DNA from 2 places in the Bradyrhizobium guangdongense genome. Region 1 is predicted to be linked to the other one. Evidence: predicted binding sites of a transcription regulator. Region 1 holds the regulator's gene; the other holds the start of a gene.

Region 1 (15,549 bases):
GAATGCCTGCTTCCGGGACTCATGAGTCCGTTGGGAATTCTACATCGGACGGACGTATCGACGTGTTGGGCAAAACCTATCTCACCAGGCAGGCCTCCCTGCTGATGAAATTCGCCAGAACCACCTCGGATTCTGAGCTTTCCGCCAAGCTGATCAGCAAGGCTGCCGATCTGAAGGCCCAGGCCGATCCGATGCCCGACAGGGATCAAGGGCTCCAAGCACCGGACGTGACGTCGAACGTGGATCCGACGACGTCGTGATCCGCACGGGCCTGACCGCCAAAGTCTTGCGGCTCCGCGGCAACAACGCCTGATTGCCGCTTTTCTCTGCTTGTTCCCGCTCTGAAACTGCGCTCCTATGCTGCATTGCAACTCGTGGAGGTTGGAATGCGCGCCGGCGTGCTTTCGAAGGACGCCGTATTGGACCTCGTGGGGGCGATCTACGACGCTGCGGTCGAACAGGGGCGCTGGTCGAGCGTGATGGAGCGCATCGATGACGCCGTAGGCGGTCGCGTGCTGTTTGGCATCTACGCCCCGGCAACGGTCTTTCGAGCCTGCTGTCGCCGCGCATCGATCCCGCCCGCGTGCACGATCTGCTTGGCTGGGCGCCGCGCAATCCTTTGTTGCCGCTCAGCGTCGGCAGGACGCCGGGCGCGCAGTCATCTGTCGAAGATTTTTGACAAGACCGGCGTCAGCCGGCAGGCCGAGCTGGTGCGGCTGTTGATGCAGAAGTAGCTCACGTCAGCGCCCGCTTACCATTTTGCCTCGCGGCGCGCTCTCGGCTAGAACGCTTGCCGCAACGTGATCATTGCCTCGCCCAAGCAGGAGCTTTCACCCGTGGCCCTCATGCCGGTTTCCGACGCGCTCGCCGCGGTGCTTGCCGGCGTGGAGCCGCTGCCGGAAGAAATGATTGCCCTCGATGAGGCCTTCCATCGCGTGCTTGCGCGCGATGTCGCGGCGCGGCGCACGCAACCGCCGCAAGCGATGTCAGCGATGGATGGCTATGCCGTCCGCGCGGCAGACGCGGCAAGGGTGGACGCGCAGCTCACCGTCATTGGAGAGGTCGCGGCCGGACGGCCCTTCGCAGGAGCTGTCGGCGCTGGTGAAGCGGTACGAATCTTCACCGGCGGAGTCGTTCCCGATGGCGCGGACGCCGTCGTGATCCAGGAGGACACGGTCACAGACGGCAAGCGCGTCACGATCAAAGAGGCCGCGATTAGCGGCCGGCACATCCGCCCCGCAGGCATCGACTTTCACGAAGGCGACGTGCTGCTCCGTCAGGGGACCCGATTGACCGATCGCGGGCTCGCGCTCGCAGCGGGCATGAACCACCCGCAGCTTCCCGTTCGTCGTCGTCCGAAGGTCGCGATCCTCGCCACCGGCGACGAGCTGGTGATGCCGGGCACCACCCCCGGTCATGGCCAGATCGTCTATTCCAACGGCTATGCCCTGCACGCGCTCGCCCGTAGCGAGGGCGCCGACACCATCGACTTTGGCGTCGCCGCCGACACGCTCGAAGCCACCACCGCGGGCATCCGCCGCGCGCGCCAGTCCGGCGCCGACATCCTGATCACGACCGGCGGCGCCTCGGTCGGCGACCACGATCTGGTGCAGCAGGCGCTTCGGGACGAAGGCACCTCGATGGCGTTCTGGAAGATCGCGATGCGGCCGGGAAAGCCGATGATGCACGGGCGTCTCGGGGCCATGCGCGTGATCGGCCTGCCCGGCAATCCCGTGTCATCCTACGTGTGCGGTTTCCTGTTCATGGTGCCGCTGATTCGCGCGCTCTCAGGCCATTCGGTGGTTCATCACTGCCGCGAGCGCGCGGTGCTCGGGCGCGATGTCCGCGCCAACGACCAGCGCGAGGATTACCTCCGCGCGCGTCTCGAAGTGCGTGACGATGGCACGCTCATCGCCGTTCCCGTCAATCACCAGGACTCCTCGCTGCTTGCGAATCTCGCTGCGGCACAGGCACTTCTCGTGCGCCCGCCGTTCGCCCCCAAGGCCGAAGCGGGAGCGCCTTGCGAGGTGCTGCGACTGCCTGTTTGAACACAGCGTTCGCAACCGTTCCGCGAACTTTGTCGCGTTCACGGTAAATTAAGCAGTTGCGGAACATGTATCGAACATATAGTGTCCGTTCATGATTTGTTTCGAGCATGTAACGGCTTATCGCTGACTTCAGCGTCTCGGAATCGAACGACATCGTCAGGGGGATTTTGGTCGAGATGTTAACGCGCAAACAATACGAGCTCCTGCGGTTCATCAGCGAGCGGCTGAAGGAAAGCGGCGTGCCGCCCTCCTTCGACGAGATGAAGGACGCGCTCGATCTGCGTTCGAAGTCGGGCATCCACCGCCTGATCACCGCGCTCGAGGAGCGTGGCTTCATCCGCCGCCTGCCGAACCGCGCCCGCGCGATCGAAGTGATCAAGCTGCCCGAGCTCCAGGCCGCCGCCGGTAACCGCCGCGGCTTCACCCCGAGCGTGATCGAGGGCAATCTCGGCAAGGTGCGCACGACATCGAGCCCGCCCGCCGACGAGGGCGAACGCCCCGTCGCAGTGCCGGTGATGGGCCGCATCGCGGCTGGTACGCCGATCGAGGCGCTGCAGACCCGCAGCCACACCATCAGCGTCCCGCCGGACATGCTCGGCGCAGGCGAGCACTACGCACTCGAAGTGCGCGGCGATTCGATGGTCGATGCCGGCATTCTCGACGGCGACATGGCGCTGATCCAACGCAACGAGAGTTGCGACACCGGCGATATCGTGGTCGCGCTGATCGACGACGAGGAAGCCACCCTGAAACGTTTCCGCCGCCGCGGCGCCTCCATTGCGCTCGAGCCGGCGAATGCCGCCTATGAAGTCCGCATCCTGCCGCCCAACCGGGTGAAGATCCAGGGCAAGCTGATCGGGCTGTACCGGAAGTACTAAGCGCTCTCGCGCGAGCAAACGATGGAGCGGACGATTGTCCGCTCCGGCTGGATAGTCTTTCTGGTTTTGCACAGATTATCCGGCCATCTCTCCAGCGCTAAATCCCCGGCAGGCTGCAACGAAGCGAAGCCTTCATTGCTTCAAAGGCCTCGAGACCGAGGAGACCACCATGCGCAAGATCATCCTGAGCACCGTCACGACGGCCCTGATCGCCGCGTCAGCGCCGAACGCCTTCGCCGCGCAACCGCAGCATCACGTCCGCAAGGCGCAGCAAGCGACAAGCCAGCAATCCCGCAATGCCCTCAACTCCGTCCAGCAGTCGGCCTGGCCATATTCGGGCTGGTCGGCACCGGCCGGACATTGATGCTCCGGATATTGATGCAGAAGGTCTGCCGAATGCGCCGGAGCAGGCTTTGTTCCTAGGCGTTCGGGAAAGATATTGTGATTATGGCCAGCGGACCCAAGCCGCAGATTTGCCTACAACCAAGCAGAGCCTCGCAGACTTACACTCTGATAGAGGCCTGTGCCTCCAGGACAGAGGCGCGGGTTGCTATCCTGATAGAGGAGCACCCGATGTGTGACTATAGCCTGCATGCCGTCGCGACGCGTCCCGCAGAAGTCGGCGAGACGATCGTCACGACAACGTTCCGCGGCACCTCGACACGCGGCTTCGCCTCCGAAGCCGACATGTCCGTCGCGGTCTGCCTGCTGCCGGGAACGGAGCTCGCCTTCGCCGATAACGTCCGCTACGACAACAGGTGGATCTGGACGCGCACCGTCAACTCGCGCGTCGGCAAGTTCGGCAAGATCGATCCGCACGTTCCCGATCGTCATCACGATGCGATCGAATTCCCCGATGGCAAATATGTCTTGGTGACCCAGCTCGTCGAAGGCCAGCGCGCCACCGTGCTGCAACTGCCCGTGACCCAGCCGCTCGGCGAGCGCGAGCACAAGCCGCAGATCATCGCCGACAGTCGTCCGACACCGCCGCGTCTGCCGATCGGCTGAAAGACCGGTTTTAGTCCTCGGCCTGGAAGTCGGCCTCCGACGGAGTTGCGTCCCGAGCGCGTGGCGCCGCCGACCGTGGCATGAGGGTCAGTTCGAAATCTCCTTCGCCGGCTGCCGCCGGCGACCAGGGGCGGTTTGCGCCCCTCGCCCTTACCGACTGGACCGCAAACCCGTCGCCGCGCTGCGTCAGCGCCAGCGCGCCTTGTCGCGCAAGACGCGGCCGATCGACCACCATCGCGGCGCAATCCGGCGGCGCCGGCCTTGATGTCACCACCAGCGCGGCCCGACTGCAATCATCGGCCGGCGCATCGCTGCGCAGCGCCAGCGCGATCATGCGACCATCGGCGAGTGGCGCCACGCAACCGGACTCGTCGCACGACACCCCGTCACCGAGCGCGGCACTGCCGGCATCGCGCGGGTCAGCGTCGGCCGCGAGCCACTCCTTGAGCAGGAAAGCGTCCTTGTTCGTCCTGATCAGATGCAACTCCCCGTCCCTGCCCCGCACCGCGACGTTCTGGCCGTTACCGGCAATGAGAATGTCGGGCTGCCGAACCGACAGGGCCCAGATCGTTGCCGCCACGAGCACGAGCGCACCCGACCAGCGCAGCGGCGTGCGCAGCAGGCCCATCAGGACGAGGCCGAGGCTCGCTGCAATCAGCGGCGCAGTACCGAAGGCGGCAACATGGCCGACCGCGCCTGGCAATGCCGCCACCCAGCGCGTGACCACAATCATCCAGTCGATGCCAATCCCCATCAGCCACCAGAACACACCGTCCAGTCCGAACGGTGCGGCGAGCAATCCCAGGAGCCCGGCCGGCATCACCAGCGCGGAGACCACTGGCATCGCAGCGAGATTGGCGAGCACGCCGTAGGGCGTGACGCGATGGAAGTGGAACGCGGCGTAAGGTGTGGTCGCGAGCCCCGCGATCATCGAGGCCATGAACAGCATCGCGATCTCGCGGCCGCCCCACAGCGCGATCCGCGCGGTCGTCGAATGATCGGGAGATGCGAACAGGTTCGGCATGCCGATCTGCACCAGCGCCACGAGCCCGAGCGTCGCGGCGAACGACATCTGGAAGCTCGGATGCACCAGCGCTTCCGGTGCGGCCGCGAGCACGATCAGCGCAGCCACGGCCAGCGTGCGGAACGTGATGGCGCGGCGATCCACCATCACCGCGATCAGCACCACCGCGGTCATGAAGAACGATCTCTGGGTTGCGACCTCCGCGCCCGAGAGCAGCAGATAGAATGCGGATGCGGCCAGCGCGGCTGCGGCCGACCATTTCTTGATGGGAAAACCGGCCGCAAGGCCCGGGATCAGCGCCAGCAGCGCACGAACGGTGAAGAACACGACACCGGCGACGACGGCCATGTGGTAACCGGAAATCGAGAGGACGTGGCCCAGCCCGGAGATGAACATCGCGTCGTTGACGGGCGTGGTGATCGCATCGCGGCGACCGGTCAGGAGCGCGGTCGCGATCGCCCTGTTGTCGCCATCGAGCGTGGCGCGGATGCGTGCGTCGATCGAATCGCGCAGGCCCTGCATGAAAGCGGAATAACGCAAGCCCCAGCCGCCGGCATCGGGAGGAGCGGACACCGTGATTGCGCCCATCGCAAAGCCGGACGCGCCGATGCCCTGGAAGAACATGTCGCGCGAAAAGTCGTAGCTGCCGGGCCGCAGCGGCGCGAGCGGCGGCATCAGCCGCGCCTTCAACTGCACGAAGCTGCCGACATCGGGCGCCGTCCCCTTGCGCACGGAGAGGCGGACGCGATCGAGCGTCACGTCGCTGCGCTGGGCCTTTATCGCGGTGACGCGCAGCACGAAGCGGTCGGTGCGTTCGCGGATGTCGCGGGTCTCGACGAAGCCCGACAGCGACACCGAATAGAGCGGCTTTGCGAGCACGGTGTGGGCGATGCGTGCTGTCTTCCAGGTCGCCATGGCAAAGCCGGCCGCGACGGCTGCGATCAGAATCGTGGGTGCAAACAGCCGGCTCCGCCGCAACAGGATCGCACCAAGCGTCAGCGCCAGAGCCGTGGTCGCGGCGACCCACAGCACCGGTTCGTGATCGGCGGCAAAGTAGAGCGCGATACCGCAGCCGAAAGCGATGGGCACCCACGGGAACAGCCGCCCGGCGCCGGCTTCCGCCTTAGCCCATTCCCGCAGCGTCCCGAAGATTGCGGGCCAGGCGCCAAAGCCCGCCGGCACGAAGCCGCCGGCCGATGCGATCCGGCCTGCCGGCCAGGTCCCGGCCAGACCCTGAGAGCGTACGGACCGGCCCTGCTCCGCCATTCCCCGGCAACCCTGCGATATGAGATGGGCCCAGAGACTACCGGAACGTGCAGGCCGCCGAATAGCGGTACGGATCAGGAACGAAGGCGCTGGGTTTCTACTTTTCCTCTTCCATCGTCACGGCCACCTCGGCGTTGGCCGACAACCGAACCTTGTTGCCCTCGATCCCGGCGACGAGGCCCTTGTCGATGAAATGGTGATGCCCCTTGTGGCTGCCCTCGCCGCTATCCTTCCTGGTCAGCTTGATGCGGTTGCCCTCGACGCGATCGACGGTGCCGACGTGAACGCCGTCGGCGCCGATGACGTCCATATGCTCTGCGATGTTTTGCATGGGTGGTGTCCTTGTTGGGATCCACGCCCAACGCAGCGGAGGCAGGTTCGTTCGCTCACGGGAATGACGATACCGTGTGCCGCCCCCGCGTCAGATCAGCGGTTCCTTCGCCGAGGCGTGGTGATTGACGATCTTCCAGTCGCCATCCTCGCGCATGATGACCCAGCTCATCTTGACGACGAGATCGGAACGCTCGCTGGCGAAGCCGAACGTGATGGTTGCGCCCATGTTGATGAGGTCCGGCCCGGCATGCGCCGCCTCCACCTCGGAGAACGCCGCGCTCGGCTTGCGCCAGCGCGGCAGGCCGTTGAAATAGTCTGCGACGCCGTCCCTTCCCCGATAGAGTCTTGGATTGGAGCCGAAGAAGAATGCGTTCTTCGCATAAAGCGACGACAGTGCCGCCGCATCGAGCGTCGCGAAGCCGGCGCACCATTTCGCGATGATCGCGGAAACGATGGCGTCAGCCTCACTGCTCATGCTCGCCTCTCAACCCTTGGCGACTTCCTTGGCGAACGTATCGCGCAAGCCGATGGTGCGCGAGAACACCGGTCTGGCGGGCGTCGAGTCCTTGTCGCGCACGAAGTAGCCCTGGCGCTCGAACTGCATCGGCTCGGTCGAATTGCTCTCGGCCACCGAGGCCTCGATCCGCGCGTCGGAGAGGATCTCCAGCGAGTTCGGATTGAGGTCGGCCGTGAAATTCGAGGCGTCCGGGCTCGGATTGGCGAACAGCTGGTTGTAGACGCGGATCTCGGCGGGCACGGAGGTTGCTGCCGGCAGCCAATGCATGGTCGCCTTGACCTTGCGGCCGTCAGGCGCGTTGCCGCCCTTGGTCGCGGGATCGTAGGTGCACCGTAGCTCCACCACCTCGCCCTTGTCGTTCTTGATCACGCCGGTGCATTTGACGAAATAGGCGTAGCGCAGCCGCACCTCGTTGCCCGGCGACAGGCGGAAGAACTTCTTGGGCGGGTTCTCCATGAAGTCGTCCTGCTCGATATAGAGCTCGCGGCCGAAATTGATCTTGCGCGTGCCGGCGCTGGGATCGTCGGGATGATTGATCGCTTCGAGCTCCTCGCTCTGCCCTTCCGGATAGTTCTCGATCACGACCTTGAGCGGCTTCAAGACCGCCATGCGGCGCTGCGCCGTGCGGTTCAGCTCCTCGCGGATGCAGAACTCCAGCATGCCGACATCGACCACGCTGTTCGCTTTGGCAACGCCGATGCGCTTGACGAATTCGCGCAAGGCCGCCGGCGGCACGCCGCGGCGGCGCATGCCCGCGATGGTCGGCATGCGCGGATCGTCCCAGCCCGCGACATGGCCGTCGCGAACGAGCTGGGTCAGCACGCGCTTGGACAGCAGCGTGTAAGTCAAATTGAGCCGCGCCATCTCGTACTGATGCGGCGTGGACGGCACCGGCAGCTTCTCGATGAACCAGTCGTAGAGCGGCCGGTGATCCTCGAACTCCAGCGTGCAAATCGAATGGGTGATGCCCTCGATCGCGTCCGACTGGCCGTGGGCGTAATCGTAGCTGGGATAGATGCTCCACTTGGTGCCGGTGCGCGGATGGTGCGCATGCAGGATGCGATAGAGCACCGGATCACGCAGATTGATGTTGCCCGCGGACATGTCGATCTTGGCCCGCAGCACGCGCGCGCCGTTCGGGAATTCGCCGGCCTTCATGCGCCGGAACAGGTCGAGATTCTCATCCACGCTGCGGTCGCGGAACGGCGAGTTCTTGCCGGGCTCGGTCAGCGTGCCGCGCGAGGCGCGGATCTCCTCCTGAGACTGGTCGTCGACATAAGCCAGCCCGTCGCGGATCAGCTTCTCGGCCCATTCATAAAGGCGATCGAAATAATCCGAGGCGTAGAACAGGTTCTTGCCCCAATCGTAACCGAGCCAGTGCACGTCGGCCTGGATGGAATCGATATATTCCTGCTCTTCCTTGACCGGGTTGGTGTCGTCGAAGCGCAGATGGCAGCGGCCGGGAAATTCCTGGGCGATGCCGAAATTGAGCGCGATCGACTTGGCATGGCCGATATGCAGGTAGCCGTTCGGCTCCGGCGGGAACCGGGTCACGATCTCCTTGTATTTGCCCTGATCGAGATCGGCCTGGATGATGTCACGAATGAAATCGCGCCCACCCTCAGTCGCCACCGGTTCTGTGCTCATCCTAAAATCCTGTAGGGAAATCAGCGGTCCTTCTGCCAAATTCGCGTGGCTCCGCCAAGGGCCAAGCAAGGCCTCAAGCCGTCCGCCGCCGGGCTTTAGTTATGTCCCGTACCTGCTATACACCACCGCTTCCAATGCATAGGCCCTGCCAAGAATGACCGATTCCGTCGTCACGCGCTTTGCGCCCTCTCCGACCGGCTTCCTCCATATCGGGGGCGCCCGCACGGCGCTGTTCAACTGGCTCTATGCGAAGAAGCACGGCGGCAAGATGCTGCTGCGGATCGAGGACACCGACCGTGAGCGCTCCACCGAGGCCGCGATCGGCGCCATCCTCGACGGGCTGAAGTGGCTGGAGCTCGGCTGGGACGGCGAGGTCATCTACCAGTTCAGCCGCGCCGCCCGCCACCGGGAGGTGGCCGAGCAGCTGCTCGCCGACGGCAAGGCCTATCGCTGCTACGCCACCGCCGAGGAGCTCGCCGCCATGCGCGAGAAGGCGCGCGCGGAAGGCCGCACCCGCCTCTATGACGGGATGTGGCGCGACCGCGATCCGGCGACGGCTCCGTCCGACGTCAAGCCCACCATCCGCCTACGCGCACCGCAGACCGGCGAGACCGTGATCGAGGACCAGGTCCAGGGTCGCGTCGTCTGGCAGAACGAGAACCTTGACGATCTCGTGCTGTTGCGTGGCGACGGCAATCCGACCTACATGCTCGCGGTGGTCGTCGACGACCACGACATGGGCGTCACCCACGTGATCCGCGGCGACGACCATCTGATCAACGCCGCGCGCCAGAAGCAGATCTATGATGCCATGGGCTGGGCGTTGCCGAGCATGTCGCACATCCCCCTGATCCACGGACCTGACGGCTCCAAGCTCTCCAAGCGGCACGGCGCGCTCGGCGTCGATGCCTACCGTGCCATGGGATACCTCCCGGCTGCGCTGCGCAACTACCTGGTCCGGCTCGGCTGGAGCCATGGCGACCAGGAGATCTTCTCGACCGAGGAGATGATCGCCGCGTTCGATCTCGCCAGCGTCGGCCGCGCTGCTGCCCGGTTCGATTTCGCCAAGCTGGAAAACCTCAACGGCCACTACATCCGCCACGCCGACGATCAATCGCTCGTGAACATGTTCGAGGACGTGCTGGATCATGTCGTGCCCGCCCGCGACGAGATTAAGGCCAAGTTAAACGACAGGACGCGGGCCCAGCTCCTCAAGGCCATGCCGGCCCTGAAAGAGCGGGCCAAGACGCTGCTCGAGCTGATCGACGGCGCCTATTTCATCTTCGCCGACCGTCCGCTGCAGCTCGACGCCAAGGCGGCGGCGCTGCTGACGCCTGAGAACCGCAAGCTGATCAGCCAGCTGCATTCCGCGCTGGAGAACGTCGAGACCTGGAGTGGCGCCTCGACGGAGGCCGCGCTCCGCACCTTTGCCGAGGAAAACAGTCTTAAGCTCGGCGCAGTTGCCCAGCCTTTGCGCGCGGCGCTGACCGGGCGCACGACGTCGCCCGGTATATTTGAGGTTTTGGACGTGCTGGGACGCCAGGAAAGCCTTGCCCGGCTTAAGGACCAGGCTACGACGTAAGTAGGCTATGCAAGCGGCCATCTTGCAGCGCACACAGCAATAATATACCCATCTTGCCGCACATTCTGGAACATCCGGCCTGCCCCATAATCTCCCTTGGGGGACTCCGGCTCCGGCCCGTTTCACCATACATCGGGGACCTCTGATGGACGCAAAAGAAAGCCCAAAGACCGCGACGCTGACGGTTGGAAACAAGAACTACGATCTCCCGATCCTCAGCGGCAGCGTCGGGCCCGATGTCGTCGATATCGGCAAGCTCTACGGCCAGTCCGGCCTGTTCACCTACGATCCCGGCTTCACTTCGACGGCGAGCTGCCAGTCCAAGATCACCTACATCGATGGTGACGCGGGCGTGCTGGAATACCGCGGCTATCCGATCGAACAGCTCGCCGAGCACGGCGACTTCCTGGAGACCTGCTATCTGCTGCTCTACGGGAATTTGCCGACCGCGACCCAGAAGAAGGATTTCGACTATCGCGTGACCCATCACACGATGGTGCACGAACAGATGGCCCGGTTCTTCCAAGGCTTCCGCCGCGACGCCCATCCGATGGCGATCATGGTGGCCGCCGTCGGCGCGCTCGCCGCGTTCTATCACGACTCCACCGACATCAACGATCCCAAGCAGCGCATGATCGCCTCCATGCGCATGATCGCGAAGATCCCGACGCTGGCGGCGATGGCCTACAAGTACACGGTCGGCCAGCCCTTCGTGTATCCGAAGAACTCGCTCGGCTTTGCCGAGAACTTCCTCAACATGTGCTTCGCGGTGCCTTGCGAGGACTACCAGGTCAGCCCGGTGCTGGCCGACGCGCTGGAGAAGATCTTCATCCTGCACGCCGACCACGAGCAGAACGCCTCGACCTCGACGGTACGCATCGCCGGCTCCTCGGGCGCCAACCCGTTCGCGTGCATCGCGGCCGGCATCGCCTGCCTCTGGGGCCCGGCGCATGGCGGCGCCAACGAAGCCGCGCTGAACATGCTCTATCAGATCGGCACGGTCGACAAGATCCCCGAGTTCATCGCCAAGGTGAAGGACAAGAACTCCGAAGTTCGCCTGATGGGCTTCGGTCACCGCGTCTACAAGAACTACGATCCGCGCGCCAAGATCATGCAGAAGATGTGTCACGCCGTGCTCAAGGAGATGGGCCATGGCGACGATCCGATGCTGAAGGTGGCGCTGGAGCTCGAGAAGATCGCGCTCAGCGACCAGTACTTCATCGACCGCAAGCTCTACCCGAACGTCGACTTCTATTCGGGCATCACGCTGAAGGCGATGGGCTTCCCGGTCTCGATGTTCACCGTGCTGTTCGCGGTCGCCCGCACCGTCGGCTGGATCAGCCAGTGGAGCGAGATGATCGAGGATCCGCAGCAGAAGATCGGCCGTCCGCGCCAGCTCTACACCGGCGTCGCCCGCCGCGACTACGTCGCGATCAACGATCGCAAGTAAGTCTTCAGCCGACACGGCTCTCGAGACGGCGCCATCTCACGATGGCGCCGTTTTCGTTTGGCAAGACCACAGGAAGATAAGCAAAGCACGGGGCGAGCGGATGCGCATCACCAACCCGGTCGATGGATGGTTAGAGGTCGTGGCCTGCTCGCCCTTCCCTGATGCCGGCGGCGAGATCGTTCTGTACCCCCGGTGCGAGATGGACGGGGTCATCACCGCCGAACGTCTCGCGGCGACAGCCGTACATTACAGCGGCTATGACGTGCCCAAGCCGAAATGGCCGCGCCACGGGATGATGCTCCCCGTGACCGTGGATCTCGCCGATCCCACGCGTTTCAGGATCGAATGGGATTTGGTGCCGACCGGGCCCGAAGCCGCCGACAAGCTTGCGGCGCAATTGCGCGGCGAGCCAGAGGCGGCCGCCGGCGGCCGTCGCCCGTTCCCTCGCGTCTGGCGCGAGACGGTGCATGCCGCAGCATCGCCGTCGCTGGTCAACGGCCTCACGCCACAGCAGACGGAGATCGCGCTGGCAGGCGGTGCCGCAGCCCTCGGCCTGCTCCCCACCATCGCAACGGTCTTGACCGCGTGTGAGGCTGGGCCGAGCAGTGCGCCCGGCGGGACGTGGGACATCACGGTCCGCGTGAGCGATCCCAACGGCGGACCAGGCTGGGAAGCGGTCACGCGCATATCATTCAGCAGCCCAGGCCGCCGCGAAAGCCGCACTGCTCCCGGACGCGAGTTGCCCGTCCTGGTCGACCCGGCCAATCGCAAGCGTATCCTCGTCGACGTCGCGCGCCTCTCCTGACCTTGCTGCCACGCACAACAACAAGTCGACGCATTACACCCGCAAGCGCTTGACAGGCGAAAGGCTCCGCGCGCAAATTCTTACACTAAGTAAGAATGACGACAGGGACGGAAATGTCGGAGCAGCCGAGAAGTCGGCGGCAGACGCGCGCTGCCATTTTGACTCACCTGCTTCAGTCGGGCGGCTCGTTCCGGCCGCCGCTGGCCAAGGCCGTGCGCCTGTCGGAAGCGAGCCTGTCGCGCATCCTGTTTGACCTGAAAGCCGAAGGCCTGATCGAGGAAATCAGGCGCCCTGCCCCTTATGTCGGCGGCCCGACCGGCCTCGTCTCGCTGGATGGGACCGTCGCGCTCGCGGGCCTCGAGCTCACCAGCCAGCACCTCAGCGTCGGCGTCGGCGGCCTTGCGGGCGAGCTGCATTACAGCGAGCGCGTGCCGTTGCCGAAAAGAATGACATCCGAGTCCGTTGGCCGGGTGTTTCGCGAAGCGCTGACATTGCTGCGCGAGTGGACGCGGCGGCGGCGCATCAGCCTCGCACAGATCGGCGTCACCATTCCGGGCCTCGGCCGGCTGAGTGTATCGGGCAACCCGATCATTCCCTGTGACGTCGAACGCATCGGCCAGATGTTCGGCGAATTGTGCACGGACGTCCCGGTCGCCTTCACCAATTCGGTGGTGGCGCACGCGACCTTTCATCGTTGTCGCACGCACAATTATCCATTCAGCGATGCGCATCTGTTCGTATTTGTCGGCCAGGGCGTCGCGGGGACGTGGATGGATGATCCGAACGAGGGCGATGCGCTCGAGCCGGTCGAGCTTGGCCACATGGTGTTCGAACCCGGCGGCCCGCGTTGCCGCTGCGGTCACCACGGCTGCGTCGAGGCCTATACGTCGCTGCCGGCCTTGGCCGCGCTTCTGGGGACCACCGAAGCCGAGCTGCTCCAGCTCGGCAGTGAATGGGTGACCACAATCCCGCTCACATCGCGCACGCGTCGGCAATTGCGCCAGCGGCTGTTCAGGCTTGGCCTTGCCATCGGCAACACGCTGAACGTGAAGCCCTGCCGCGGCGTCGTCGTCAGCGGCTGGCCATCCCTTCTCGCAGAAGACGATCGAAAGGCCATCATCGACGGGATCGATGCCTGTCTTCTGGGTGGCCGGACACTGGCGCGGGTGTCGCTCGCCTTCGTGCCGCCCTCGAATGGCAACGATCCGCAGGCCGCGCTCGCCTTCGCCGCGTTCTGCCTGACCAGAAGCGGCGGCATGCCGGCCGCATCGACGGAGGCCGCCTGAAATAATCCGAATGCTGCGCGGCTCTCGCGCCAGAACTTTCACACCCGGGAGGAACTTGCCATGCCGATCACGACAACAAGGCGCCGTCTGCTCGCTGGATCTGCTGCTGCGTTCGCGCTGCCGGCCTTCGTCCGCGCGCAAGGCGCGGTCAAGCCGCGCCTGACCGTGATCTCGCAATGGTCGGCGGGCAGCGATGGGGCGGCGATCACGGCGCTCGGCAAGAAGTTCGAGGAGAAGGGCGGCGTCTGGCAGCACTCGCCCGTCCCCGGCTTTACCACCGAGATGATGAACAAGCTGCGGGCGCAGATCATCGCGGGCGATCCGCCGGCCTGCTCGCAGCTCAAGGGCCCCGAGATCGCGGCCTGGTCGAAGATTGCCCCGACCGTCGATCTTGACGCCCTCGTCTCGGCGGCCGGTTACGAAAAGGTCGTCGCGCCGGACCTTGCGAAACTGCACAAGCCCGCGGGCAAGTGGATCGCGCTGCCGCTGCAGATCTACAGCACCAACATGCTGTTTCTCTCCAAACGCGCGATGGACAAGGCCAAGGCTGACAAGATCCCCGTCACCTGGGCCGACTTCAACGAGCTCGCCGAGAAGATGAAAGCGGGAGGCGTGCCATATCCGGTCGCCAACGGCGGAACGCGCCCCGATGACGGGCAGAAGTTCGAGGCTGCTTTGGCCGGCATCAGCCCCGCCGTCTACCGCGCGGCCATCATGAATCTCGACGAGAAGGCGCTGCAGGCTGCCGAGATCAAGGCTGCGTTCGCGCAGGTCCGCAAGATCGCCGATTGGATGGATCCCAATGTCGGCGCCCAGCACTTTTCGACCAACTTAAAGCGCTTCGTCGAGGCCGACATGGGCATGATGATCATGGGCGGCTGGGCGCAGGGCGTCTTGCGCAATGCCGGTTTCAAGTTCGAAGACTTCACCATCGTCCCGGGCCCCAGCGACAACGGCAAGCCGGTCTTTCTGCTGAATGCCGATGCCTTCATCTTCTGGCAGCGCAAGGAAGCGGACCTGCAAGCCGGGCAGACGTTGATGGCCCAGCTCGTCATGGATCCGGCGATCCAGACGATGTATTCCCAGATCACCGGGTCGATCCCCGTGCGCACCGACGTCGATCTCTCGGGCGAAGGCTGGTCGGACGGTCAACGGACGACCGCAGCAGCCCTGAAAGACGCGATCGCCAGCAACCAGGCCGTCCTCAGTCTTGCGCACAACATGGCGCAGGAAAACGGCATGGCGGCAGCCATGATCGATGTGATCACGGAGTTTGTGAAGAACAAGACCATCAAGCCGGAGCAAGCGGCCACCCGCCTCGCCGAGGCCGTCGAGAGCGCACGTTGAGCTTCGGCGTCTCGACAAGACCCGGACGGCCGGCGGCCAGTGACATGGTGCGCCGGCTGCCCGAAGTTCTGATGATCTGGGTGCCGCTGCTGCTTTCGGCAGCGCACCTGGTTGCGTTCTCGATCTGGACGATCTGGATTTCGTTCACACCCTCGACGCTTGTCCCCGTCACGGGCTGGGTGGGCTTGCGCAACTACAACGCCGTCCTGGCGTCGCGGAACTGGCAGATTGCGTTCGATAACCTGCTGCTATTCGGCGTCGCCTTCGTGCTGCTCAGCCTGATGACGGGCCTCCTGCTCGCGATCCTGCTCGATCAGCGCATTCGCGGCGAGAACGTACTGCGATCCATTTTCCTCTA
Region 2 (15,549 bases), 3.7 Mb from region 1:
GGCGGCTGGAGAAAGCGGCGGTAGCGGGGTGGGGGAAGCGCGCAATTGCATACCGGCCAGGACGACGCTGGTCGTGTGGCGCGAGCCTGCAGCCTCACTCCGCACATCCCCCCGTCACGCCCCCGCCATCACCCCGTCCCGCTCCCCGCCCGCCGCCAGGTCCACGCCCGGTGGCACCGGCATCGGCACCGTCACGTAGCTCTTCGGCATGTTCACCGGCCGATAGGCCGCATCCACCGCCATCCGCTTCAGCACGCTCTCATGCACATGCGCGCCTTCGGGAATGACGCGCGGCTCGCAATCGGGGATGTAGAAACCCGCGACCACCTTCCGCTCCGGCCATTCCTTGTAGGTCGCGCTCTTCGGCAGAAATTCCAGCACGCGCCAGGCCGCGCTCATGGAATCGTGCAGGCGCGCCGCCTCGCCAGTGTAGGCGGGCCCGACATATTTGAATGGCGAGTTCTTGCGCGGGATGCCCCAGGCGAGCTGGTTCACGGTCGCCGGGTTGAAGTTCAGCCCCGCCTTCGTCGCCTCCTCGATCATCCAGATCAGCGGCCATTTCGATTCCGCGCTCTCGACCTCCGGATAGCCGCCGCCGACGTCGCAATGCACGCCGGCGAACCACACCTGCAGGATGTCCTGCGGTACCTTCTTCTCGTCAGGCACGTAACGGTGGCTCCAGTACTCCTGCGGCTCCTCGTATTGTTTCAGGCGGAACATGCAGCGCCGCTCGTCGATCGCGATCGCCTGGCGGAAGATGGCGACGCTCGGGTTGCGCAGCGTGAAAGCGAGCTCCTCCAGGCTGAAGACCAGGAAAAAAACGTCGCGCCGCGGCACGATCACGCTCGCCACGGTGTCCCAGACGCCGATGAAGTGGATGGTCGGCCAGCGCGTCGAGGTGATGCGCGCGAACTGCGCGGCGAGGTCGAAGGCGTCCTTCGGCAGCGGCCCCTGCTCGTCGACCGCGATGTCCTTGAGGTCCTCGACGTCGTTGCCGTGCCCGGTCCCGGAATATTGCTTGTAGGCGACGAGCCCCGAGCCTGCGAGGTTCGCCTGCTCCGGCGAGATCAGCCCGACCTTGTGGATCAGCCCCGCCAGCACGCGCACCGTGTAGGCGCCGCGCGAAAAGCCGAACAGATAGATCCTGTCGCCCGGTGCGTAATGCTCGACCAGGAAGCAATAGGCCGACAGCGTGTTGTCATCGAGCCCGTAGCCGGTGGCGAGCCCCAGCACCAGCTTGATGTTGGCCTTCCACCTGTTCCAGGTCGACGGCTCCGTCACCGTGCCGACCCCGGGATCGTAAAACACCATCTGCCGCGGCGACGTCTTCTCGGTCTTGCGCAGGCAGCGATAGAGCTTCAGGACGTTGGAGATGTTCTCCGAAATCTCGTTGCCGGTGCCGTCACAGCAGATGACGAGATTCTTGGACGTGGGGTTGGCCGAGTGCTCCATGGGATGCGCCTCCGGGTGATGCTACCGGGGCGAGTATAGCGGAATTGGAGCAGTAATTTCCATGTGCAGCCGACAAAATGCCGAGTAGTTATTACAACAGCTTTTTACGTCCCAACAGCGACCTTTGGCTTAATGCCGACACGGACACTTATTTCAGCATAAACCTCTTCAATTCCTGGCATCTCCACAGTTGCCACTACTGCATAAGGAATTGTTTCGTCTAGCTCATCAGGTTCTCGTTGAACGACGAGTGACAGAACACCATTCTCGTTTACCACGCCGGCCTTCACACCCGTCCAGCGCCTGTGAATGACTGTCCCACGATGAGATTGGTTCACGTCCGGTTGGTCTTTTGCCGCCGCAACTCCCAGAATTTGCAGGTCGACCGGATCAAGAAGCTTCAATCTTGCCCCTCGATATTTAGCCGCACCGATTCTAGGTGGAGCAAACCAACTAACTGTCGCCGCGATCTCGTGAGGCTGCGCCTTGCCTGAGATCGCTTGAGGCAATGGGATCGAAAATACGTGTCCTTGGTCTCGCGCTAAGCTTCCAACAGCCCACAACGTAGCACGGTCAGCCGCACAATTTAGAGCCATGCCAGCTCTTATAGCGCCAAACCCAAGGTACCTTCGTACATTATCTTTTTGCCTGACATGCTTCTTTGGGTCCGCCGGACCAAGAATTTCAACTATTAGGTCTCGCGCACCAGTCCATTTCGCGCAATGAACGAGAAGGGCCTTAAGGAGTAGAGCGCGATGCGAGCCGGAGATCGCGAGGAAGTCTTCATAGGTCGCTTCGAGAGCCTCATGCGCGCGAGCGGCAAGTCCCGTCGTCAACGCAGCGGCTACGCTCGTCCCAATTGTTCGGCTAGTAGCTCCCATATTCGGAGGAGCTGGCGGAACCGCAACGCGAATGCCTCCAAAAGAGATCGCGCCGATACCAAGAGGGGTGAGACGATGGCCGCCGCCGGCTGGGGAGAGGCGGACGTGATGACGTCCGCCCTGCATCACAATATCCGGTTTGGTCGCGCCACCGTAACCAGGTCCGAGTGCGCTAGAGACATTGGGCAAGCCTGTGCTCGCCCAGACGTCAAAGATTGATGCAGGAAGCTGCGGAGGGACAGGGTGAGCATCCCCATGTAGGCCGCCGACCGTAAGTGCATTCATCGATTCGGCTGGCGAAAGTAATCGGCGGGCCATTATTGAAAGCCCGCTTGCGCGAAGAGCAGTCTTAGCCTTGTCGACGGCACCCAGAGCTTCAAAGGCTACCGTACCAATATTAGCGGTTTCTAGATCGCCGAATTGATTGCCAGCACTCACTATGAAAAGAACGCCATAGCGGAATGCCAAGTAGTCCAGGACCCGCGCCCATCCTGACATCCGGCTAGAAAATGGCTTATTTCTATCTCCCAACGATATATTCACAATGATGATGTCTGGCGCGGAAGGATTTTGACCGTTCTTCATCCGAACGATTGCTTCATGGACTAGATCCGCAGGCAGTCGATTGGGAAATCTTTCATCGCTGCCCGGGGTCCCGGGCGCATACATCACGTTAACGAAGTGGATCTGGCGATCGAGAGGTGGCCAATCATTTGTGTTCAGATCTCCGTGCAAAGCCGCAGAGGCCATTGCAGTGCCGTGCATGCGTGGACCGACCGCGAGGCCTTCCAAATTGAAGATGTCCTCGATAGTCAGGCGCCCTATGAGCAAGGGATGTGCCGCAAGCGGTACTGCGTCGAACACAGAAGCGATTGGAGAGCCTTGTGGGACGGCGCCAGTCTGTACTTGGACGCCCTCTTGCACATCAAACACGGTGCTTTGTGGGATACTCTGAGGGCGAATGTGAAGAATCGTCTCTTCCGCAACTAAGCCTGCGTCACCTAAGGCAATGATGCGGAGAAGCTCTTCTTGTGGCACCTGAACTAATAGCGCGTGATATCCAGCTCCTACTATACGGGTGGAGGATATTATTTCTCCGTCAACTGCTTCAACCGCTCGACGGGCAGAGGCTTCAGCAGCTTCTCCGGCATTTCTAAACACCAATTCTATTTCAAGACGTACTCTTCCTTGAGCATCGGCATGCTCAAGTGCAATCACCGAGAGGTCCTCGGGAGTTACTCGATCCCGCGGTCCCCACGGTCGAATCGCGCGGAGTTGAACGAACAGCTGACGCCAGGGAGCGAAGCCCGAAGGTAATTTTTTATCGTCGAGCCAAATGCGCCATAATGAAAGCATTTCGCGCAAGGCTCGAGCGTCTGGAATGAGTAGATACAGAACCGGATTCTTGTCTTCTTCGTCCTCGAGCAAATCTTCCGCGCCAATGAATTCGAGGCCTGGGATGCGCGCGGCGGCGCGTGCAAAATTGTTTACATCGCCAGTTAATTCGAAGACGAGCAGACGTTCTGGGGCCATACCTTGAGGGTCGGCGCGCAGCTGCAGCGGATCGCGGTTCTGATCAAACGCATCCTGTAGCCGTTGGAATTGACGTGCCGTGTCGCTGTCCCGCTGTTGCTTCAGCGTGAATTGCCGTGGTGACATGAATCTCGACTTGCCACCTTGCCGTTTATCAGGCTCGGGTTCGTCTAACCTTAGAAGCGGGCGTTCTGGAATTTGTGCCATCAGTATCCGGCTTTAATCGTGAGCTCCACAATTCCAACTCACTGGCAATGACTTGCTTAAATGATTCGCTGCCTTGCGCGAGTATATGGCGCCTGCGCACGTTTTGATAGAAGTCTAAAATCTCGGAATAGCTCGTAGGCTTCAATTTTTCAGCAATCAGCTTTGGAGAGAGGTCACGTCCCTCAGGTGCCGAAGCAAGGCATCGCTGTAGGAGCCGAGTCGACCGCGACAGGTCTGGTGCAGGCATATCAATGCGAAGCTGGAAGCGTCGCCATACGGCTCGATCTAGCAGTTCGGCATGATTGGTTGCCGCTACCGTAATGACGTAGCTTGGAAGTTGGTCAATCTGCATCAGAAGAAAGGAGACAACTCGCTTAATCTCTCCAGTCTCGTGGACGTCTCCGCGCTCTTTACCGATGGCGTCAAACTCATCGAAAAGCAAAACACATGGCGTCGTTCTTACATAGTCGAAGAGCCGAGAAAGTCTGGCGTTAGTCTCGCCGAGGTAAGCTCCTACGAGCGCGTCATATCTAACTGTCAGGAGCGGAAGTGCGACGGCTTCGGCAATTGCTTCGGCCAATGATGACTTACCGTTTCCGGGGGGGCCGGCTAGCAAGATGCGGTGACGCGGTTGCCACCCTTGAGCGCGCAAGAGGTCTGCCCGATTTTGCTCCTCGATCAATTGCTGGGTGAGCCGCTCTGCGGGGAGCGAAAGGATTAGATCGCCTAAGCTTAGTCGAGGAGTCCGCTCGACTATGAAATCGCGGCCGCTCGATTGTGGTCGGGCCATCTGGTTGGATGTTGCAACGGGAACTGACTGCAACGCACGCTGCAACCTATCCGCAAGGATGTGATGGCTTCTCGCGCGCTCCTCCGCGACGATCGCTTCGACCGTCGAGGTTACGGAGGAACGATCACCTGCTGCACCGGCACGTACAAGGGAGACGAGAAGGTCGCTGCGAGCCATTCTGTGTGCACCTAAGTGTCGAGGTGAGCATTATCGACTGTAACACGCCATCCGAATAGTCGGGAGCGCCTTCGTTTTCGGCTCGAACTCTTGAGAACCCCCACAAACAAAAACGGCCGGATCTTCCGATCCGGCCGCTCACGCAAAACTCTACTCGGCTAAGCCTACGCCACGCGACGCAACCTAGCCCCCGCCCAACTCTAAAATCTCAGCTGGCCTTCTTGATCGGCGCGTCGCCGACCTTCTTCTCGATGGCGCGCTTCAGCTCGACGGCGCGAGGCGACAGGGTGTCGGTCTTGGCCTTCAGCAGATAGGCATCGAGGCCGCCATTGTGGTCGACGCTCTTCACCGCGTTGGTGGAGACGCGCAGGCGCACGTTGCGGCCCAGCGCTTCCGAGATGAAGGTCACGTTGACCAGGTTCGGCAGGAAGCGGCGCTTGGTCTTGATGTTGGAGTGGCTGACCTTGTGGCCGACGAGGGGGCCCTTGGCCGTCAGTTCGCAGCGGCGAGACATGGTAGAAATCCTTATCCTGTCCCCCAACGATTGCGGCCGCCATTCGGGGCGCCACGGGGGCTAATTCTTTCGTCCTTGCAGGGAGCGGGCGGACGTATAGGGGGTGAGGGGCGGGTAGTCAAGGATTTGGGGTGGGGATCGTGTCCTGCAACATGCCCCACGAGCGGTGTCATCGCCCGGCTTGACCGGGCGATCCAGTACTCCGAGCCAGCGCGGCTAGAGTCGTGAAGCTGCGGCGTACTGGATGCCCCGGTCAAGCCGGGGCATGACAGTGGAGTTGGTGGGGTATGACAGCGGAGTGGGTGGGGAGAGGTAAGGGACCCCGGACACCGCCCAATCACCAAAACGGCAATGTTTGAAACGCCTTACCATCACATAAAGGGCGCAATCGCCGCCGAAGAGTCCGGTGGAGTTCCCGCATCTTGCGCCCCTTTTGCATTGCCTGGCGCCGGAACAGGCTTAAGTAACAACCACTCCTTTTCCTGATGGATCGTCTCGTGCCCACCTCCCTCCTTCATCCGCCCCGGCTGCGATCGGCCGGCCGGCTGGCGCTGGCCGCCTTTGGCGGGCTGGTGCTGGTGTGGGGGGCGCATCCGGCCGCGGCGCAGGGCAAGCTCGAGGCGCAATATGAGGCGACGCTATCAGGGATTCCGGTCGGCCGCGGCGCCTGGAACATCGACATCCAGGACGAGGTGTTCTCGGCGGCGGCCTCCGGCGGCACCACCGGCATTTTAAAGTCCTTCGCGGGCGGGTCCGGCACCGGCGCCAGCCAGGGGCGCATCGTCAACGGCGCGCTGGTCGCGACCGCCTACCAGGCTTCCACCACCACCTCGAAGAAGACCGAAGAGATCCACATCACCCTCGACAAGGGCAATGTGAAGGAGTTCGGCATCATTCCGGAGCCGCCGGTCGACCCTGACCGCATCGTCGTCACCGACGCGCATCGCCGCGGCGTGTTCGATCCGATGACGGCCTCGCTGGTGCGCGTGCCCGGCAACGGCGATCCGCTCTCGCCGGAGGCCTGCCACGGCGGCGCGCCGATCTTCGACGGCCGCATGCGCTACGAGCTCAAGCTCGATTTCAAGCGCATGGAGACGGTGAAGGCCGAGAAGGGCTATCACGGCCCGGTCGTGGTCTGCGCGCTCTATTTCGTCCCCGTCGCCGGCTACATCCCCGACCGCCCCGTGATCAAATACCTCGCGGCCCAGCGCAACATCGAGATCGCGCTCGCGCCCGTCGCCGGCACGCGCATCCTGGTTCCCTTCTGGCTGAAAGTGCCGACGCCCCTGGGGCCGGCGATGCTGGAAGCCACCAGCTTCATCACCACAGCCCAGCCACCAAGGGTGGCGAAGACGCAGTAGGCTTAAGGCCGCGCGCCCGACCATCGGCCCTCATTCCGGGCTCGTCGCTTGCGCTCCGCCCCGGAATGACGAGGGGAGATACGTCGTAAGCGATATCAACCACTTAGCTACTGTGCATGGGGTTGTTTCGGGAAATCGACGCCGGCTGCCCGCTTTCCGCGAATCCATTTGACTCCTCCTCGATTCTGATTCGACTCCACGCCATCCCCAACTTAACGAAATCCGCCCAGGAAACGCCGCTTGTGCGACGGCCCAAAACTCCATCTAGTGCACACGCAAAACGAGTCCCGCGACATGTTGCGTGAACGGAACGGGACTCCGAGGGGAGTCAGCGATTCGGCCGCGATTCGTTCTAGAGTCGTTCCGAAGCTTAAGGGGATGAGGAAAAGCGTCGCAAAGTGAGACAGTTGCGCGGGTGTCGAGCGGCTCGGCACCCCATCGCCCCAGATAGCACTGACATTCGCCCCATTAGCCATTACCTAATCACCAGACATGGCCTTTCCTCCCTCCCCCTTCGCTTCCGAGCGGGTGCCCGGCGCCGGCGTCACCGCGGTGCTCGGGCCGACCAACACCGGCAAGACCCATCTCGCCATCGAACGGATGCTCGCGCATTCCTCGGGCATGATCGGCCTGCCGCTGCGCCTGCTCGCGCGCGAGGTCTACAACAAGATCGTCGCCCGCGTCGGACCGGAGGCCGTCGCGCTGGTGACCGGCGAGGAGAAGATCAAGCCGAAGCACCCGCGCTACTGGGTCTCGACCGTCGAGGCGATGCCGCGCGACCTCGATGTCTCGTTCCTCGCGGTCGACGAGATCCAGATCGCTTCCGATCTCGAACGCGGCCACGTCTTCACCGACCGCATCCTCAACCGCCGCGGCCGCGACGAGACGCTGCTCTTGGGCGCCGCCACCATGCGCCCGATCATCGAGCGGCTGCTGCCGGGCGTGTCGATGATCACGCGTCCCCGGCTGTCGCAGCTCGAATTCGCCGGCGACCGCAAGATCACCCGCCAGCCGCGTCGGACCGCGATCGTCGCGTTCTCGGCCGACGAGGTCTACGCCATCGCCGAGCTGATCAAGCGCCAGCATGGCGGCGCTGCCGTGGTGCTGGGCTCGCTTTCGCCGCGCACGCGCAATGCGCAGGTCGAGATGTTCCAGAGCGGCGATGTCGATTATCTCGTCGCCACCGACGCCGTCGGCATGGGCCTCAATCTCGACGTCGACCACGTTGCGTTTGCCTCCGATCGCAAGTTCGACGGCTATCAGTTCCGCAGGCTCACGCCGGCCGAGTTCGCGCAAGTCGCCGGCCGCGCCGGCCGCGCCACGCGCAACGGCACCTTCGGCACCACGGGCCGCTGTGCCCCGTTTGAGCCCGAGCTGGTGAATGCGCTCCAGAACCACATCTTCGATCCCGTGAAGATGCTGCAATGGCGCAACTCGAAGCTGGATTTCTCCTCGCTCGGTGCGCTGCAGGTCTCGCTGAACCTCGCTCCCGGCCACGAGACGCTGACGCGGGCGCCGATCGCCGAAGACATGCGCGTGCTCGACCACGCCGCCCGCGACGCCGAGGTGCGCGATATCGCGCACGGCAAGGCCGCCGTGGAGCGGCTCTGGGAGGCCTGCCAGGTCCCCGATTACCGGAAGCTGTCGCCGGCCGCCCATGCCGAGCTGGTGACGACGCTCTACGGCTTTCTGATGCAGAAGGGCTGCGTCCCCGATTCCTGGTTCGCCGCCCAGGTCGACCAGGCCGACCGCATCGACGGCGATATCGACACGCTGTCGGCCCGGATCGCGCAGATCCGCACCTGGACCTTCGTCGCCAACCGCCCGGACTGGCTGAGAGACCCCGATCGCTGGCAGGGGATCACGCGGGAGGTCGAAAATAAATTATCGGATGCGCTCCATGAACGCTTGACTGAGCGTTTCGTTGATCGCCGGACCAGTGTATTGATGCGCCGCCTGCGGGAGAACACGAGCTTGAATACGGAAATCGGCAAGACCGGCGAAGTGATCGTCGAAGGCCATGTCATCGGCCGCCTCGATGGCTTCACCTTTGCACCGGATGCGGCGGAAGCCGGCTCGGATGCGAAAGCCTTGCAGGCTGCCGCGCAAGCGGTGCTCGCCGGCGAGATCAACGCGCGCGCCGAAAAACTGGGCAACGCGCCGGACGATCAGTTCGTGCTCACCTCGGAAGGCATCATCCGCTGGACCGGCGATGCCGTGGCGCGGCTGTCGGCGGCGGAGGACGCGCTGCATCCGCGCATCCGCATCATCTCGGACGAGCGCTTGACGGGCGCGCCGCGCGAAAAAGTGCAGGCGCGGCTCGAGCTCTGGCTCAAGACCCATATCGAGAAGCTGCTCGGGCCGATGTTCGAGCTCAGCAAGGCCGAGGACGTCACCGGCATTGCCCGCGGCATCGCCTATCAGCTGGTCGAGGCGCTCGGCGTGCTCGAGCGGCCCAGAATCGCGAACGAGCTGAAGGATCTCGATCAGCCCTCGCGCGCGACGCTGCGTAAGTACGGCGTGCGCTTTGGTGCCTATCACATCTATTTCCCCGGCATCCTGAAGCCCGCCGCGCGTGCGCTCGCCGCGCTGTTGTGGGCGCTGAAGCAGGACAATGTCGATCTGTCGGCGCTGTCAGGCGCGCAGCATCTGGCTTCATCCGGCCGCACGTCCTTCCCGGTCGACAAGAGCCTGCCGCGCGATGCCTATCGCGTGCTCGGCTATAAGCAGGCCGGCGAGCGCGCCGTTCGCGTCGACATCCTGGAGCGCCTTGCCGATCTGATCCGTCCCGCTTTGGCCTGGCGCGAAAATTCGCCCGGCGAAAAGCCCGCCGGCGCGTTCGATGGCCGCAGCTTTGTCGTGACCCAGGCGATGACCTCGCTCACCGGCTCCGCCGGCGAGGATTTTGCCTCGGTGCTGCGCGCGCTCGGCTATCGCATGGAGAAGCGCCCGCCGCTGCCGCCCAAGCCCGCCGCGCCTGCTGCTGCGGAGGCGCCGGCCACAGAGGTTTCCGCCGAGACGCCTGCGACCGACGAAGTCGCAGCGCCCGTCGATGCCGCGATCGAAGCCGCCGTCACCGTCGAAGACGCGCCCGGTATGGAGCCGCACGACGAGCCCACTCACGAAGAGCCGGCGCTCGAAGCTGCGCCAGACGCGCCCGTCACGCCCGAAGATGCCCCCGGCATCGCGCCGCCGTCGGAAGAATCTGCTGCACCCGCCGAGGCTGCTGCCGAGGCTGCCGCTGAAGCCGCTCCGGCCGAGATCGCTGCAACGGAAGCTGCTGCCTCTGCCGATGCCTCCGCTCCGGTCGAAGCCGCTGCGACGCCCGCAGAGCCCGAGCTCGTCGAGGTCTGGCGCCCCGGGGGCCGTCACGACGACCGCAAGCCGCGCCACGATCGCAACCGCCATCAGCGTCACCATCAACCGCGCCGGCAGGGCGGAGCCGAAGCTGGCGCCGCTCCGGCCGAGGCGAGCGCTGCGTCCGGCGAAGCGGCTGAAGGTGCCAGGCCGGGCCATCGTCCCGGCGGTCATCGCCGCGACGGCGGCCGAGACTTCCGCAAGGGCCGTGAAGGCGGCGAGGGCGGAGAGCGCCGCGACGACCGCAATCGCAGCTTCCAGGGCAAGGACCGCGACAAGGATCGCGATCGCAACCGCGACAACAAGAAGTTCGGCGGCGATCGTGACAAGGGTCGCGACAACATGGGCCGCGATCGCGACAAGGGGCGCGACCGCCAGGGTGGTCCGTCGCTGCGTCCCTACGCCTCGAGCGCCAATCCGCGTGAGCGCGATCGTCCGGCAGATCCGAACTCGCCGTTCGCGAAGCTCGCCGCGCTGAAAGAACAGCTCGCCGGTCGGAAGGAGTAATCCCACGACCACCGAGCGGCAGCGCCTCGACAAATGGCTGTGGCACGCGCGGGTGGTGAAGGCGCGCACCTCCGCCGCTGAGCTCGTCGAGTCCGGTCACGTCCGCATCAACGGCACGCGCGAGACATCGCCGGGCCACGCGATCAAGATCGGCGATGTCATCACTATCGCCCTCGACCGCACCGTGCGCGTGCTGAAGGTGATTGATTTCAACGAGCGGCGTGGCGATGCCGCCTCGGCGCGCGTGCTCTATGAGGAGCTCGGCGACGTAAAGCGCAATTAATTGCGTTTGATATTCATTTCTTGGTCGATCAAACACATAAAGCCGTCATGATCGGAGCTTCCCGACCTTGCAGCGCGTGGCCATCCGCGCTAGGCAAGCCGCGACATTTAAAAGAGCTTTTCGGAGCGTTGGATGACTTACGTCGTCACTGAAAACTGCATCAAGTGCAAGTACACCGACTGCGTCGAGGTCTGCCCGGTCGATTGTTTCTACGAGGGTGACAACATGCTTGTCATCCACCCGGACGAGTGCATCGACTGCGGCGTGTGCGAGCCGGAATGTCCCGCAGATGCCATCAAGCCAGACACCGAACCGGGGCTCGAAAAGTGGCTCGAGGTCAATGCGGAATACGCCAAGAGCTGGCCGAACATCACCCAGAAGAAAGAATCACCTGAAGACGCGAAGGAATTCGACGGGATGGAAGGGAAGTTCGAGAAATATTTTTCTCCGAAACCCGGCTCCGGAGACTAATTAGGGCCCAAACTTAACCCTAATAGCGGCGCTGCCGCCGAAAACCAGCCCTTGAGACCCCTAAATCATTGATTTTTGCGGGAAATGTGCTATATTGGGCACATTAAGCCGAACCCCGTCAGCCCGTTGGCCCCTCTGGGTTCCCGTGAAACCAAATGTCGAACAGGGGCGTGGCAGTTTCCGCGCGCAGGCTGTGTCACAGAAAACGCGTAAAAAGAGTACTTCAGCGAGGGCTTCCCATAAGGAGGCCAAAAAAGTCGCCGCGGCCAGCCGTAGCGCATCCAAGGGTCGGGCCGCTGCCAAGGCGCCGCCGGCTGCAAAGTCCTCGAAGAACAAAAGAAGCGCAATGCCTAACAAGACTGCCAAACCGGCCGCGAAAGCGACCGTTGCCAAGCCTGCTGCTGCCAAGCCCGCTGCTGTTAAGGCTCACCCTGCCAAGCCCGTTGCTCCGAAGGCTCCCGTTGCCGCCGCCCCCGCCAAGGCTCCCGTTGCTGCTGCCAAGCCGGCCGTGAAGCCCGCCGCCAGCGCGCCGAAGGTCGAGGAAAAGAAGGTCGTGACCCAGCGTCAGGGCTTCAAGGCCAATGAATTCGTCGTCTATCCCGCTCACGGCGTCGGCCAGATCCTGGCCATTGAGGAGCAGGAGATCGCCGGTGCGAAGCTCGAGCTGTTCGTCATCAACTTCATCAAGGACAAGATGACGCTGCGCGTTCCGACCGCCAAGGTTGCCAATGTCGGCATGCGCAAGCTGTCCGAGCCCGCCCTGGTGAAGAAGGCGCTCGAGACGCTGAAGGGCCGCGCCCGCGTCAAGCGCACCATGTGGTCGCGCCGCGCCCAGGAATACGAAGCGAAGATCAATTCGGGCGACATCGTCGCGATCGCGGAAGTCGTGCGCGACCTCTATCGCTCGGAGTCGCAGCCGGAGCAGTCGTACTCCGAACGCCAGCTCTATGAAGCGGCGCTGGATCGTCTCTCCCGCGAGATCGCGGTGGTGCAGCACTCGACCGAGACCGAAGCGGTCAAGGAGATCGAGGCCCAGCTCGCCAAGAGCCCGCGCCGCGCCAACGCCAAGGCGGAAGCCGCCGACGGCGAGGGCGAGACGGACGCCGAGGGCGATACCGACGATACCGATGGCGACGACACCACCGTCGCCGACGAGGCCGCGTAAGTTCTGCTTCGCGCGTCGATTGCAACAGATCCAAAGCCCGGCCGCTGAGCCGGGCTTTTTGTTTCGGCGGTCTGCAGGGGGGAGTGGCCGGGTGCCACAGCTGTCATTCCGGGGCTCGCGAGGCGAGAACCCGGAATCCATTCGTCCACCGTCTCTGTCGCCCGATGGATTCCGGGCTCGTGCCTCGCACGCCCCAGAATGACGATGGCGAGAGTTGCGGCGGCCTATTTGAGCGGCCGCTTCTCGAGCTTCCGCGCCAGCGTGCGCCGGTGCATCCCGAGGCGCCTCGCCGCTTCCGAGATGTTGAAATCCGTCTCGATCAGGGTCTGGTGGATGCGCTCCCATTCCAGCGTCTTGATCGAGGTCGGCCGCACGTCGAGCGCGACCTCGGCATTGCCCTCGGCCTTGGTGAAGGCGGCCTCGATGTCGTCGGTATTGGAGGGCTTGGCGAGGTAATGGCAGGCGCCTAACTTGATGGCCTCGACGGCGGTCGAGATGCTGGCAAAGCCCGTCAGCACCACGATCAGCATGTCTTCGTCGTGGGTATGCAGCAGCTCGACGCAGGCGAGCCCCGAGGCGCCGCCGAGCTTGAGGTCGACGACAGCGTAGCCGAAGGATCTCCCCTCCAGGACTTTCCGGACCTCCTCGATCGAGGCGGCCAGCACGACCTCGTAGCCGCGGCGCTCGAACGAGCGCTTCAGCGTGCGCGCAAAGCCTTCGTCGTCCTCGACGACGATGAGCGAACGATCAGGCGTCAAAGCTGCCTCCGATCGCGAGCGTCGCGAGTGGCAGCGTCAGGCGGACGGTCGCGCCGCGTTTCCTGTGGTTCTCGGCGGTCACGCTGCCGCCCAGCTTGCGTACCACGTTCACCACCAGGAACAGGCCGAGCCCCCCGCCGGCGCGGCCCTTGCTGGACTGATAAGGCTTTCCGAGCTGTGCCAGCATTTCCTGCGCAAAGCCCGGGCCGCGATCGCTGATCGAGAGCACGAGGTTGTCGCCTTCGCGCTCGGCCATCAGCTCGACCCATTCGCGTGAGACCTCGTAGGCATTGTCGAGCACGTTGAAGATCACCTGCTTCAGTGCGATGTCGGAGACGATCGCGACGTCCTCGCCAAACGTGTTGACGAAATACAGCGTGCGGGCGGAGCGGGCGTCGCGCCATTCCTCGACCAGTGCGGTGACGAAGGCCGTCACCGTCGTCGGCGACGATCCTTCGCCGCGCGCTTCCCCCGCCGAAACCAGGATCCCGGTCACGATGGACTTGCAGCGCTGCAGCGAGGTTTCCATCTCCGTCAGGTCCTCGGCAAGCTCCTGATCGGCGACCAGATCGGGCATGCGTCGCCAGTCGCTGAGGATGACGGAGAGCGAGGCGAGCGGCGTGCCGAGCTCATGGGCGGCGCCAGAGGCGAGCAGGCCCATGCGGACGATGTGATCCTGCTCGGCGGCATGCTGGCGCAGTGCTGCCAGATGCGCGTCGCGCTCGCGCAAATTTCTATTGATGCGGGTGACGAACACGACGAGCAAAACGGCATTGAGGACGAAGCCCAGCAGCATGCCGGTGACGGTCAGCGTGTAGATCTCACTCAGCGGATTCGGTGGCAGGTCGAGCGGCCGATAGGCTATGGTCAGCCACACGAAGCTCGCGCAGCTCAGCGCCACCAGCGACCAGGTGGAACGGGCATCGAGCAGCACCGCGCCGAGCGTGACCTGGAGCAGGAACAGCGAGGTGAAGGGATTGGTGGCGCCGCCGCTCAGGTAAAGCTGCGCGGTCAGCGCGGCGACATCGAGCATCAGCGCGACCAGCAGCTCGTTGCTGGTGATCGTGGCGCGATGCCGCACCCAGATCAGGCTCGAGACATTCAGCAGCACCAGCGCGCCAATCACCGCGCCCATGCGGGTCAGGGGCAAGGGAATACCGAGCCAGAAATGCGCGCCGCCGATGGTCACGATCTGGCCGACCACCGCCGTCCAGCGCAGCTGGATCAGCAGCGCCATGTTCTTGCGGTTGGTCTCGTCGTCGGTCGGCGCAGCGCCGATCAGCTCGCTGCGAGCGTCCGCCTGCGATTGCAGCGTGACGGCCGGGCCGCCGTAATTTTTCCCGTCGTCAGGTCGATTCGACGATCGTTCCAGCATCTGATCCCGTCCTGCGGGCGGGGCCATCGAGGCCGCCGGCCGGTTCGTGGACGAAGCCGTTCAAGGCTATCTTGCGGCGGAACAGCCCGCCGCGGAAGGTGACGAAGAGTCTACCGGCCAGCAATAAAGCCAAGGCAAACCACGTCAAAGCGTAGATCAGGTGGTTATTGGGAAAGCGGATCACGGTCAATCCGCCGATCGGACCGCCAGCGGATTGTGATCCGGCGTCCGCATCGACGAAGAAGGGCGCGACGTTCCGAAGGTCGCGCGCGGCCGCGATCGCGGTGACATCCCGCGAGTACCAGCGGTTGTGCTGAGGCACGTTGTCCCTGAGGAATCCGCCTTTTGGCTCGGTGATGCGCAGCAGACCCGTGATCTCGACGGTGCCATCCGGATTGCCGGCCTGCCGCGTCGACGGCTCGCGCCGCTCCGAAGGTACGAAGCCACGGTTGATCAGGATGGTTATGCCATCGCTGCGCTTCAGCGGTGTCAGCACCCAATAGCCGGGGCCTTCCTCGGTGACGGCCTGCACCAGGGTCTCGCGGTCGTGCAGGAAACGGCCGGAGACGCTGACATGGCGGTATTCGTCGTTTGCGGCGGAGACGGCGGGCCACGTCGCCGGCGAGGGGATCGGTTGGGCCGGTGCATGGACGCGCTGCTCGACCCGGTCGATCAGCGCCAGCCTCCAGGCGCGGCGCTCGACCTGCCAGACGCCGAG

What was found. The regulator LexA, encoded in region 1, represses DNA repair genes until DNA is damaged. The targets are predictions, from matches to a motif close to TGTTCNNNNTGTGTTCNG.
Region 2: X265_RS03100 (helicase-related protein) is a predicted target of LexA. The motif match lies at 7,264-7,281, and genes of this name have one in related genera.

What each region holds. Positions count from the first base shown of each region.
Region 1 covers NZ_CP030051.1:4,300,884-4,316,432, forward strand. The annotation lists gene X265_RS20580 (hypothetical protein) at 63-260, shown strand; gene X265_RS20585 (hypothetical protein) at 387-734, shown strand; gene X265_RS20590 (molybdopterin molybdotransferase MoeA) at 837-2,048, shown strand; gene lexA (transcriptional repressor LexA) at 2,225-2,926, shown strand; gene X265_RS20600 (hypothetical protein) at 3,096-3,290, shown strand; gene X265_RS20605 (hypothetical protein) at 3,500-3,934, shown strand; gene X265_RS20610 (ComEC/Rec2 family competence protein) at 3,945-6,224, opposite strand; gene X265_RS20615 (DUF2171 domain-containing protein) at 6,322-6,555, opposite strand; gene X265_RS20620 (nuclear transport factor 2 family protein) at 6,646-7,032, opposite strand; gene X265_RS20625 (glutamine--tRNA ligase/YqeY domain fusion protein) at 7,042-8,721, opposite strand; gene gltX (glutamate--tRNA ligase) at 8,876-10,303, shown strand; gene gltA (citrate synthase) at 10,449-11,753, shown strand; gene X265_RS20640 (hypothetical protein) at 11,854-12,558, shown strand; gene X265_RS20645 (ROK family transcriptional regulator) at 12,672-13,844, shown strand; gene X265_RS20650 (ABC transporter substrate-binding protein) at 13,905-15,191, shown strand; gene X265_RS20655 (carbohydrate ABC transporter permease) at 15,188-15,549, shown strand, end outside.
Region 2 covers NZ_CP030051.1:647,793-663,341, forward strand. The annotation lists gene X265_RS03070 (T6SS phospholipase effector Tle1-like catalytic domain-containing protein) at 115-1,452, opposite strand; gene X265_RS03075 (S8 family peptidase) at 1,557-4,073, opposite strand; gene X265_RS03080 (AAA family ATPase) at 4,021-5,040, opposite strand; gene rpmB (50S ribosomal protein L28) at 5,249-5,554, opposite strand; gene X265_RS03090 (DUF3108 domain-containing protein) at 6,106-6,915, shown strand; gene X265_RS03100 (helicase-related protein) at 7,408-10,779, shown strand; gene X265_RS03105 (S4 domain-containing protein) at 10,832-11,062, shown strand; gene fdxA (ferredoxin FdxA) at 11,195-11,533, shown strand; gene X265_RS03115 (CarD family transcriptional regulator) at 11,880-12,698, shown strand; gene X265_RS03120 (response regulator transcription factor) at 12,923-13,456, opposite strand; gene X265_RS03125 (ATP-binding protein) at 13,446-14,831, opposite strand; gene X265_RS03130 (SURF1 family protein) at 14,803-15,549, opposite strand, start outside.